2 regions of the Paenibacillus sp. NRS-1781 genome follow, and region 2 is predicted to be linked to the other one. Evidence: predicted binding sites of a transcription regulator. Region 2 holds the regulator's gene; the other holds the start of a gene.
The links. The regulator LexA, encoded in region 2, represses DNA repair genes until DNA is damaged. The targets are predictions, from matches to a motif close to CGAACATATGTTCG.
Positions count from the first base shown of each region.

Region 1: recA (recombinase RecA) is a predicted target of LexA. The motif match lies at 2,924-2,937, and genes of this name have one in related genera.

Region 1 covers NZ_JBITPI010000082.1:1,440-5,913, reverse strand. The annotation lists gene rny (ribonuclease Y) at 1-470, opposite strand, end outside; gene ACIFO6_RS23350 (regulatory protein RecX) at 848-1,597, opposite strand; gene recA (recombinase RecA) at 1,793-2,854, opposite strand; gene ACIFO6_RS23340 (competence/damage-inducible protein A) at 3,101-4,369, opposite strand; gene pgsA (CDP-diacylglycerol--glycerol-3-phosphate 3-phosphatidyltransferase) at 4,465-4,474, opposite strand, start outside.
Region 2 covers NZ_JBITPI010000063.1:79,492-83,965, forward strand. The annotation lists gene ACIFO6_RS21605 (accessory gene regulator ArgB-like protein) at 1-420, shown strand, start outside; gene ACIFO6_RS21610 (cyclic lactone autoinducer peptide) at 417-563, shown strand; gene ACIFO6_RS21615 (LytTR family transcriptional regulator DNA-binding domain-containing protein) at 620-979, shown strand; gene ACIFO6_RS21620 (hypothetical protein) at 1,115-1,285, shown strand; gene ACIFO6_RS21625 (hypothetical protein) at 1,437-1,607, opposite strand; gene lexA (transcriptional repressor LexA) at 2,002-2,628, opposite strand; gene ACIFO6_RS21635 (LysM peptidoglycan-binding domain-containing protein) at 2,819-3,187, shown strand; gene ACIFO6_RS21640 (DUF896 domain-containing protein) at 3,299-3,505, shown strand; gene ACIFO6_RS21645 (hypothetical protein) at 3,634-4,143, shown strand; gene ACIFO6_RS21650 (HAD family hydrolase) at 4,337-4,474, shown strand, end outside.

The DNA of each region.
Region 1 (4,474 bases), on a different contig from region 2:
ACGTTGGACAGAATAATACCTCTCGCATCTTCCGTCGTCAGATTGGAAATACGCTCCAGCTCAGTTACCTGACTCTTGTAAATCAAATCAATCTGCTGCTGGGTTTCATCGATTCGTTTCTCTTTGTTGGCCACTTGTTCTTCTTTACGTTCCAGCGATTCCAATTTTTTATCCAGCGATTCTTCTTTTTGCAGCAATCTTCGTTCCTGTCGTTGAATTTCATTCCGACGCTCACGAGTTTCTTTTTCAGCTTCGGCACGGATGCGGTGAATTTCATCTTTCGCTTCCAATACCGTTTCCTTCTTCAGTGCTTCTGCCTCTTTTTTCGCGTTCTCCACGATTTGCGCGGCAGCTTCTTCCGCACTGGAGATTTTAGCTTCTGCAATAGATTTGCGAATAAAATAACCAATCCCGAACCCAAAGAATAACGCGGCTACAGCAACGAGAACGAACCAGATCGCAGTCATCATCATACTGTTCACCTCCTCGTTGGTTCCTCCAAGGCATTCCTTGGGACTTTTTGCAATTGTCACATTAGCTTTGATCGTCAAACTAAGATAACGGCATGCGGCCGTTTCATTTCATATGCACATGCTTTCACATGTACAATTCCGCTTGGCATAGCGGCATCACTTGTTATTTGGCGATGAGAACGTACCCGTGGACTCCACTTTTTTGGAAGGAAAAAGGGTGTTCCACAAGCATCGTTTCATATATATTTTATTATTTGACAAATGGCATTGTCAAGGGAATGCAAACTTTAGTAGATTACCATGTGGCTTTCCATGTGATAACCAGCTTATCCTATTCGCTTATTCCAGCTAATGGATGCCCGGCTGTTTAACAGCTATTCATCCCACAGCGATAATTCCTCGTCATCGGAAGCCCCGTCTTGCTCGGCCATCGTAAGATGATTGACTACGCGGCGTGTCATTTCCCCCGAATATCCGCGTCTCATGAGAAAGGGGTACGTTTTCCGTTTCTTCTCCATTATATCTCCACGCACCTGATTCCATTTTTTGCGTCCGACTATCAAAGCGCTCTCCCATTCCTCTTGATCGCTGACCTCACCTAAAGCTTCCCCGATAGAGGCTTTAGAGATGCCCTTTTGACGCAGTTCCTGTCTTACCCACATCTTCCCCTTCCGCTGGCTCGTTACGCGCTGCCTTGCCCACTGACGAGCGTACAGATCGTCATCCACAAGTTGCTCCCGCTCCAAACGGTTCAATACTTCATCAATAACAGCTTGACCCATTTCCTTTTGCGTCAAACGCTGCTCAATCTCCTTACGTGTACGTGGCTTTCGTCCCAAATAACGAAGCGCGTGCACGTATGCCTGTTGCTTTTCGTCCGCCAGAACGATTTCTTCCAGTTCCTTTTTGACGAAAGTCGTCCCTTTGAACATATTGTACTTGATCATTACATCTTCCAGTACAGACAATGAATACAGGCCAAAATGAATCGTGTATCTTCCGCGTTTCCTCCCCTGCCCCTGTTCCACCCTCGTAACCATCAATTCCTCATGATCAGGAAAAAGGGAAATTCCTTGCTGCTCATTTTCCTTCGAAGTGTGTTCACCTTCAGCTTCCAATTGCAATGTGTTTCCCCCACTTTGATATACACGAAAGCAAGCTGAGAACGCCCGCCACGCTAAAGTAAAATGTAGCTGACACCGCAGGCCACATTCGATGCAAAAATGCCCTGCACAACTGTGCAGGGCATCAGAATCATGCTATTCAAACGGCTGTGTCATACCCCTGGCTCCAGTTCACAAACCAGGATTCACCAAGATTTACTCGAGCTCCAGCAATTCCTGTTCTTCCTTGGCTTGCTGTGCCAATTCTTCTTCTGTCGGCGGAGCTACCGTCGCAATCAAATTGCTGGCCACCCGAATTTTTTGTTCGATCGTACTAGCAATGTTCGGATTTTCCTTCAAAAATTGCTTCGCATTTTCACGTCCCTGACCTAGTCGTTCACCTTCATAGGAATACCAGGCTCCGCTCTTATCGACAATGTCATACTCCGTACCAATGTCGATCAAACTGCCTTCCTTGGAGATACCTTCACCGTACATAATATCCACTTCCGCCTGACGGAAAGGAGGTGCGACTTTGTTCTTCACCACTTTAATACGTGTGCGGTTACCTACAATGTCATTACCACTTTTCAAGCTTTCAATGCGGCGAACATCCAAACGAACTGTAGAATAAAATTTCAGAGCTCGTCCACCTGGTGTCGTCTCAGGGTTACCAAACATAACACCTATTTTTTCACGTAATTGGTTAATAAAGATAGCAATGGTATTCGACTTGTTAATAGCACCGGACAGCTTACGCAATGCCTGCGACATTAAACGGGCTTGAAGACCAACATGGGAATCTCCCATTTCACCTTCAATCTCCGCTTTTGGCACAAGTGCCGCTACAGAGTCAACAACAACAATGTCTACCGCTCCACTACGTACAAGCGCTTCGGCAATCTCAAGTGCTTGCTCTCCTGTATCTGGCTGCGATAGCAACAACTCATCAATATTGACACCCAACTTGCTAGCATACGACGGATCAAGCGCATGCTCGGCGTCGATAAAAGCGGCTTGTCCGCCTGCTTTTTGTACCTCTGCTATAGCGTGAAGAGCTACTGTTGTTTTACCAGATGATTCTGGTCCATATACTTCAATAATTCGGCCTCTCGGGAAGCCACCCGTTCCTAACGCAATATCCAAAGCAATCGAACCACTGGGAATTGTTTCCACTTGCATGTGGGTGGACTCACCCAACTTCATAATGGAACCTTTACCGAATTGCTTTTCTATTTGACGGAGCGCCATATCCAGCGCAGCACGACGATCTGACAATAAACTCACATCCTTCGTTGTTTGTACTTTAATAATACCTTGTTTTGACACGCTTGCCAAGCATTTTTTCGAACATACATTCGTTTTTTTGTTTACGCAGTTCTCTTCTATACTTCCATCTGTCTCTTAAATCAAAAAAGAACCGCAGGCAAAAAGGCTTTTGCAACGGTTCTTCCGATAGTATGATTATATCATTAATCGTTTACCTAAAACAACTCTATGAAAACTCGTGTCGGATACAGATCATTAAGAGAGCTTCTCATTTTCCACCAGTCTGCGCCATAATCTGTACAGGATTGCTTTAACAGACCGCAGACGAATCGTTTCACGGTTCCCACTCAGCTTCAGCTCGTATACCTCAGTCTCCTTATCACGCTCAGCAATACCGATATAAACCAGACCAACCGGCTTCTGCTCAGAATATCCGGGTCCAGCTACACCTGTAACCGAGAGTCCGAAATCAGTGTTCATGACCAATCTTGCCTGTTCAGAAAGCACAAGGGCTACTTCCTCGCTTACTGCGCCGGGCGCATTGTCCCCCTCCAAATAATCATGAGGCACGTTGAGCAGCTTTTTCTTCAATTCATTGGAATAACACACGATACCGCCCTGAAACATAACTGAGCTGCCCGGAACGGAAGTGATGTGCTCCATCAGCATTCCACCTGTGCAGCTTTCTGCCGCGCTGACAGTCAGTCCGCGATTGGACATCAAATCCACAATAACCTTCTCCAGCGTGACGTCCTCGCTCGCATACATGTATTCCGAAAGGCGCCGCTGAATTTCTGCTTCTGTAGCCCCTAGCTTGACCAATGCCTCGCTCTCGTTGGCCGCCTTGGTGGATATACGGATTGTGACCTCTCCCTCCTTGGCATAAGGAGCAATGGTCGGGTCTGTCTGTGATTTGATCAGATCCAATAAGCGGGTTTCGAGAGCTGACTCGCCGATTCCTGCAAACTTTAGCATTTTCGAATAAATCGGCAGTTCCTCACCACTCAGTGCTTGCTGGAGCAACCAAGGTTTCGCCTGATTCTTAAACATCGGTTTGAGTTCCTTCGGCGGTCCAGGCAAAACCACATAATATTTACCATCCTGTGCAATCGCATCGCCAACAGCCAGACCTGTCTCATTTTCAAGAGGGGTAGCCCCTTCAATGGAAAGCGCCTGACGCCGATTATTTTCGGTCATTTCCACCCCGCGATTACGGAAAAACTGTTCCAGCTTATCCATAGCGAGACGGTCTATATGCAATTTACGCCCCAGCACAGCGGCGATTGCATCTTTCGTCAAATCATCCTGAGTCGGTCCCAAACCGCCCGAGAACAAAATAATATCCGCACGCTTCTGAGCCAGACGCACCGCTTCCTGAAGTCGATCCATGTTATCGCCAACAACCGTCTGAAAATATACATCAATCCCAATCGTAGCCAACTCTTGCGACAAATATTGGGCATTTGTGTTCACAATTTGTCCGAGCAATAATTCAGTTCCTACTGCGATGATTTCAGCTTTCATCGTTTCTGCCTCCTGTAGAGCGAATGTTGTGGGAATTATGCAAAGAAACAGCAATAAGCAAACTCCCTATCGCTGTTCCCATGAAACTTATCCTATTAGACCTTG
Region 2 (4,474 bases):
ATTAATACAGTTTCCATCATTTTGTTAACTATTGGTATTTCATTTATTACGGGGAAGGTGCAGGAAACTGTACTGGCAATGATATCTTTTTCTATACTGCGTCAAGTTGTAGGAGGAATACATTTAAAGAGCAATATAGTATGCATTGTTGTCTCTACAGCTTTACTTACTGCCCTGTCCTTTGTGAATTTAAACTATAATTGGATAGTTATTACTTCGATATTAAGTATAATACTTGTCTTAGTTTATGCTCCGTCTAGAATAGACGGGAAGACTCGTATATCTAAACGGCACTACCCATTGTTAAAAATTTGCGGAGTTGCAATAATAACACTTAATTTGTGGCTGGCTTTTCCGGTGGTAGCGGCTAGTTTTTTTGTTCAGAGCTTAACATTAATAGAGAGGAGGTGCGAAAAATGAAAAGTCCTAAATTTAGTAAATTTAAGATTGGCATGTACTACAATGCTGCCATATTACTTACTTCACTTGCAGTTGTATCAGTGAGTACAGCGAGTTTGTCTTGGATTCACAGTCCCGAACCACCTGAAGAACTGTTGAAATAAAGTGGGAGATATATGAAATGCTAAACTTAACCGTCTCAGCTGATGATTCTCGAGGTATGAACAAGGGCGAAAACATACCAGTGGACAAGGTTCTTTTTATATCTAAAGGACGTAAGAGGGATCAGATTCTAGTTCACACATTCGAAAAAACATATTACATGATCGGCACCCTAAAGCATTGGGAAAGCTTTCTAAATAATAATGGGTTCCATTTCTTGAATGTGGATAGAAGTAATACACTGAATGTGGAGAAGGTGAAAATTGTTAATGGCATTTTCAAAGACGCTTACTTTGAATGTGAGATAACAAAAACGTCGAAGAGGTGTCCGATCTCTTATCACCGATTTGGCGAGGTTATAGAGGAAATGGGTTTCATAAATTCGAACATAATCTTCACTGGAGTTGCTACTAGATAGCGGCTCTTTTTTTCAAAACACTCGACTTATTCGAATCATAAGAGACATTCAGCACCCTGATTTTTGTTCAGAATCTAAAGGATAATGATCATACAGTAAAGATAAAGACACAATAGTTCAAGGAGGAGAATAGACATGAAAAAAGCTTTTATTGAATTTTCTCAGGGCTGGGATTTAAAGTGCCACTTATTATTGTACAACTTCCGTTTTACACTAGAATGTGGCACAAAAAAGAGGGAAGAAATCCTTCCCACTTTTCGCTTAAAAACAATCATTATCGTCTGCGTTGTCTATCATTTACACTAAACAGATTAACAGCCAATGCGTTACCTCTAGCACGTGCAATAGCTCTCTGATTTGAACGGATGGATAATCCTCTTCCTCTCACGTGACGTTTGAAATGTCTTTTACACATGATATCACCTCCCTTCACAAGAAATGAAGGTACGGATGAATTTTAGAAGTGTTTATGCTTACGGTTACGTTTGGAAATTTTGATGTTCAATGCATTGGTGGCTAGTGCGTTACCGCTTCTTGTTTCGGCGGATGCGGCCTGAAAGACTTTTACGACCAGAAATTTGTTCTTGCCGATACGATGCTTATACGTTTTGACTCGATTTTTGATCATATGCTTATCTCCTTTGCTAAGGTCTACTTTATTCATATGCCAGTAGCGCTAGCATGTATCGGCATAAATCTATTAAAAGCAAAAAGAAGCTATCACCTATGATTCTAATATTCAGAAACTAATAAAGTATGGAGATACAGAATGTAAAAAAACTTATGCTTACCTGTCTTATCTTTTCCCACTTTATATTGTAGGAGAAAGTTCCAGCAGATTAGCATAAGCAGAATAGTAAAGAATGAAGTTAGTAGGTATAAACCGTCTATCTATGGGCTATCAAAGGAAAAAGAATAGCTGTGAGAAACATTTTGTGTACATAATATCAATACAAAACCGGCTTGCCATGGGCAGCCGGTTTTGTTGTAGCGGAAGAATAACGGGGCTGAAAAATGAAAAATTAGTGGAAGTCCCGGAAGAGTCCTACAACCTTACCCAAAATACTGACGTGCGTCAGACGAAGCGGTTCAAAGGCCGGATTTTCCGGTTGAAGTCGAATATGATCTTTTTCCTTGTAAAAAGTTTTAACAGTAGCCTCGTCCTCGTCTGTCATGGCCACGACAATATCGCCATTATCGGCTGTCTGCTGTTGACGTACGATGACATAATCTCCGTTGGCAATACCAGCTTCAATCATGCTTTCTCCTACAACAGATAACATGAATATTTTATCCTCACCAACAAAATGCTGGGGAAGAGGAAAGTAATCTTCAATATTTTCTGTTGCTGTAATAGGCAGACCAGCTGTAACTTTGCCGACGACCGGAACACGACTAATTGAGTAATTAATCAAGTTGCTGTTATCCGATTCGTCTTGGCCGAGTAACTCGATGGCCCGCGGTTTCGTTGGATCACGACGAATCAGTCCCTTTTTCTCCAGACGATCCAAATGACCGTGAACCGTAGAACTGGAGGCCAATCCAACAGCCTCACCTATTTCGCGTACAGAAGGGGGATAACCCTTTAGACGCACTTCATTGCGGATAAATTCAAGAATGGCCTGCTGGCGGCTTGAAATCTTAGACATACCGTATCAACCCCATTTAGTAACGTTTGGGAAAATTATAGCATAGAACCTCCGTTCGTACAAACGTAAGTTCTAAATAATCCCTAAAAAACAATCGCGAACTTTTGTTCTCTTTTCTATTGAACAAAACAGATGTTCGTGTTATATTGTGAAAAACATAGGAACAAACGTTTGGAGGACGTAGACAATGATGAAATATAGCACATATCAAAGTATTTTTCCAATGAATTTAGAAAAGATGCAAAATGTCCGTAATGAGAGAGAGGCACAGCTTGTACGGCCCATTTCTAATAGTCTTCTGTCCAAACTTCTTATTCTGGTTACCGTTTTCTGGATTGCGGATGCAGGTGTGCTGACGGTATTCGCGGCCCCTTCGGTTTCTAATGAAGAGGTAACCAAACTTATTGTACAACCTGGGGATACATTGTGGCAGATTGCCTCCAATCATAAACCGGAACGAATGGATACAAGGGTATATATAGATGGAATTGTTCGGATTAACGGACTGGAAGATCGGGGAGTGCAGGCAGGCCAGCTTTTAAAGCTTCCGCATTTCTGATCTGTCACGATTGATTAGAGCTTGTCAGAGGACGTAATGAGGGAACCTTGACAAGCTCTTTTCTACATGTCAAAGTGTATTATATCTTTGCTTATATGGAGGGGACAGAATTTGGATATAGACAGCTTGGTACAGCGCATCAATGAATTGGCTCGCAAAGCAAAAGCCGAAGGATTGACTGAAGAGGAAACAACAGAGCGCGCCAATCTTCGGGAAATTTATTTGGATAACATTCGCCGTAATTTCCGGCAGCAACTTGATACGATTGAAATTGTGGACGAAGATACGTCGAAGGGAAATGGTGGGCTGACGCATTAATGTCGCTAAAGCGGCTTAGCCCGCGTAATTTGCTTTTCGTTTTTTTAAGGTATCTATTTTGGTATCTATATAGATTAGGATGGGTGGCAATTGTTTTTAAGCAATATATTTGGGAAGGGAATTGAGAGATGGCCCGATCATTTGAAAGAAAAGTACGCAAAAACACAGCGCATTTGAATAAATCGCGCAAAAAACAAGGCATCCAAACCATTAGTGGTGCCGGTTCTGCAATGGATATTTTCCGTGGACGTAATATTACCGTGCCAATCATGTTGGCTGGACTTGCAGTTCTGTACATGCTCATGAGTTATTTTTTGACTAAGACTGGCATGCGCGGCATGGACTGGCTTGTATTTGGCTTGTATTTGATGCTGGCAGTTATCTTTTTCATACGCCGTCCTTATTTGAAGGTTGGAAAGAGCACGCTGTATATGTTGAAGGGTGGCAGAGAGCGTCCAATGACGACAGAGGATATGAAAGCCATCAAGATTGAAAAGGGTTACGTAACGGTTGAAAGAAAAGGTAAGGGTGGCAACTTTATTTTTACAAAATCACTGGGCCGTTATGATACGGATGCCATTGCAGAGCGGCTTGAGAAGTTTGCGCTATCTAATCAGGTTCAAGTAGACAAAAAATAGCGACTTCTGTTGGTACGAATCGTTTAAATTGTTTGTGGACCTGTAGCCTCTGTAAATAAGGTCGCATGATGTTATTTCATATAACACATTGCGGCCTATTGATTAATATGGGCACATAATAATTGGAATGCTTGTAGGCTCAACATGGGAGAACAAGCGTACATATAAAGTGGAAAGAGAGTGGATAATTCAGATGACGATTCAGGCGGTAATGTTCGATCTTGATGATACACTTCTGTGGGATGAGCGTAGTGTAGAAGAGGCATTTGACGCGACGTGCCAGACAGGTTCCCTGGAAGCAGACGTTGATCCGAAGGCTTTGGAAGAAGCA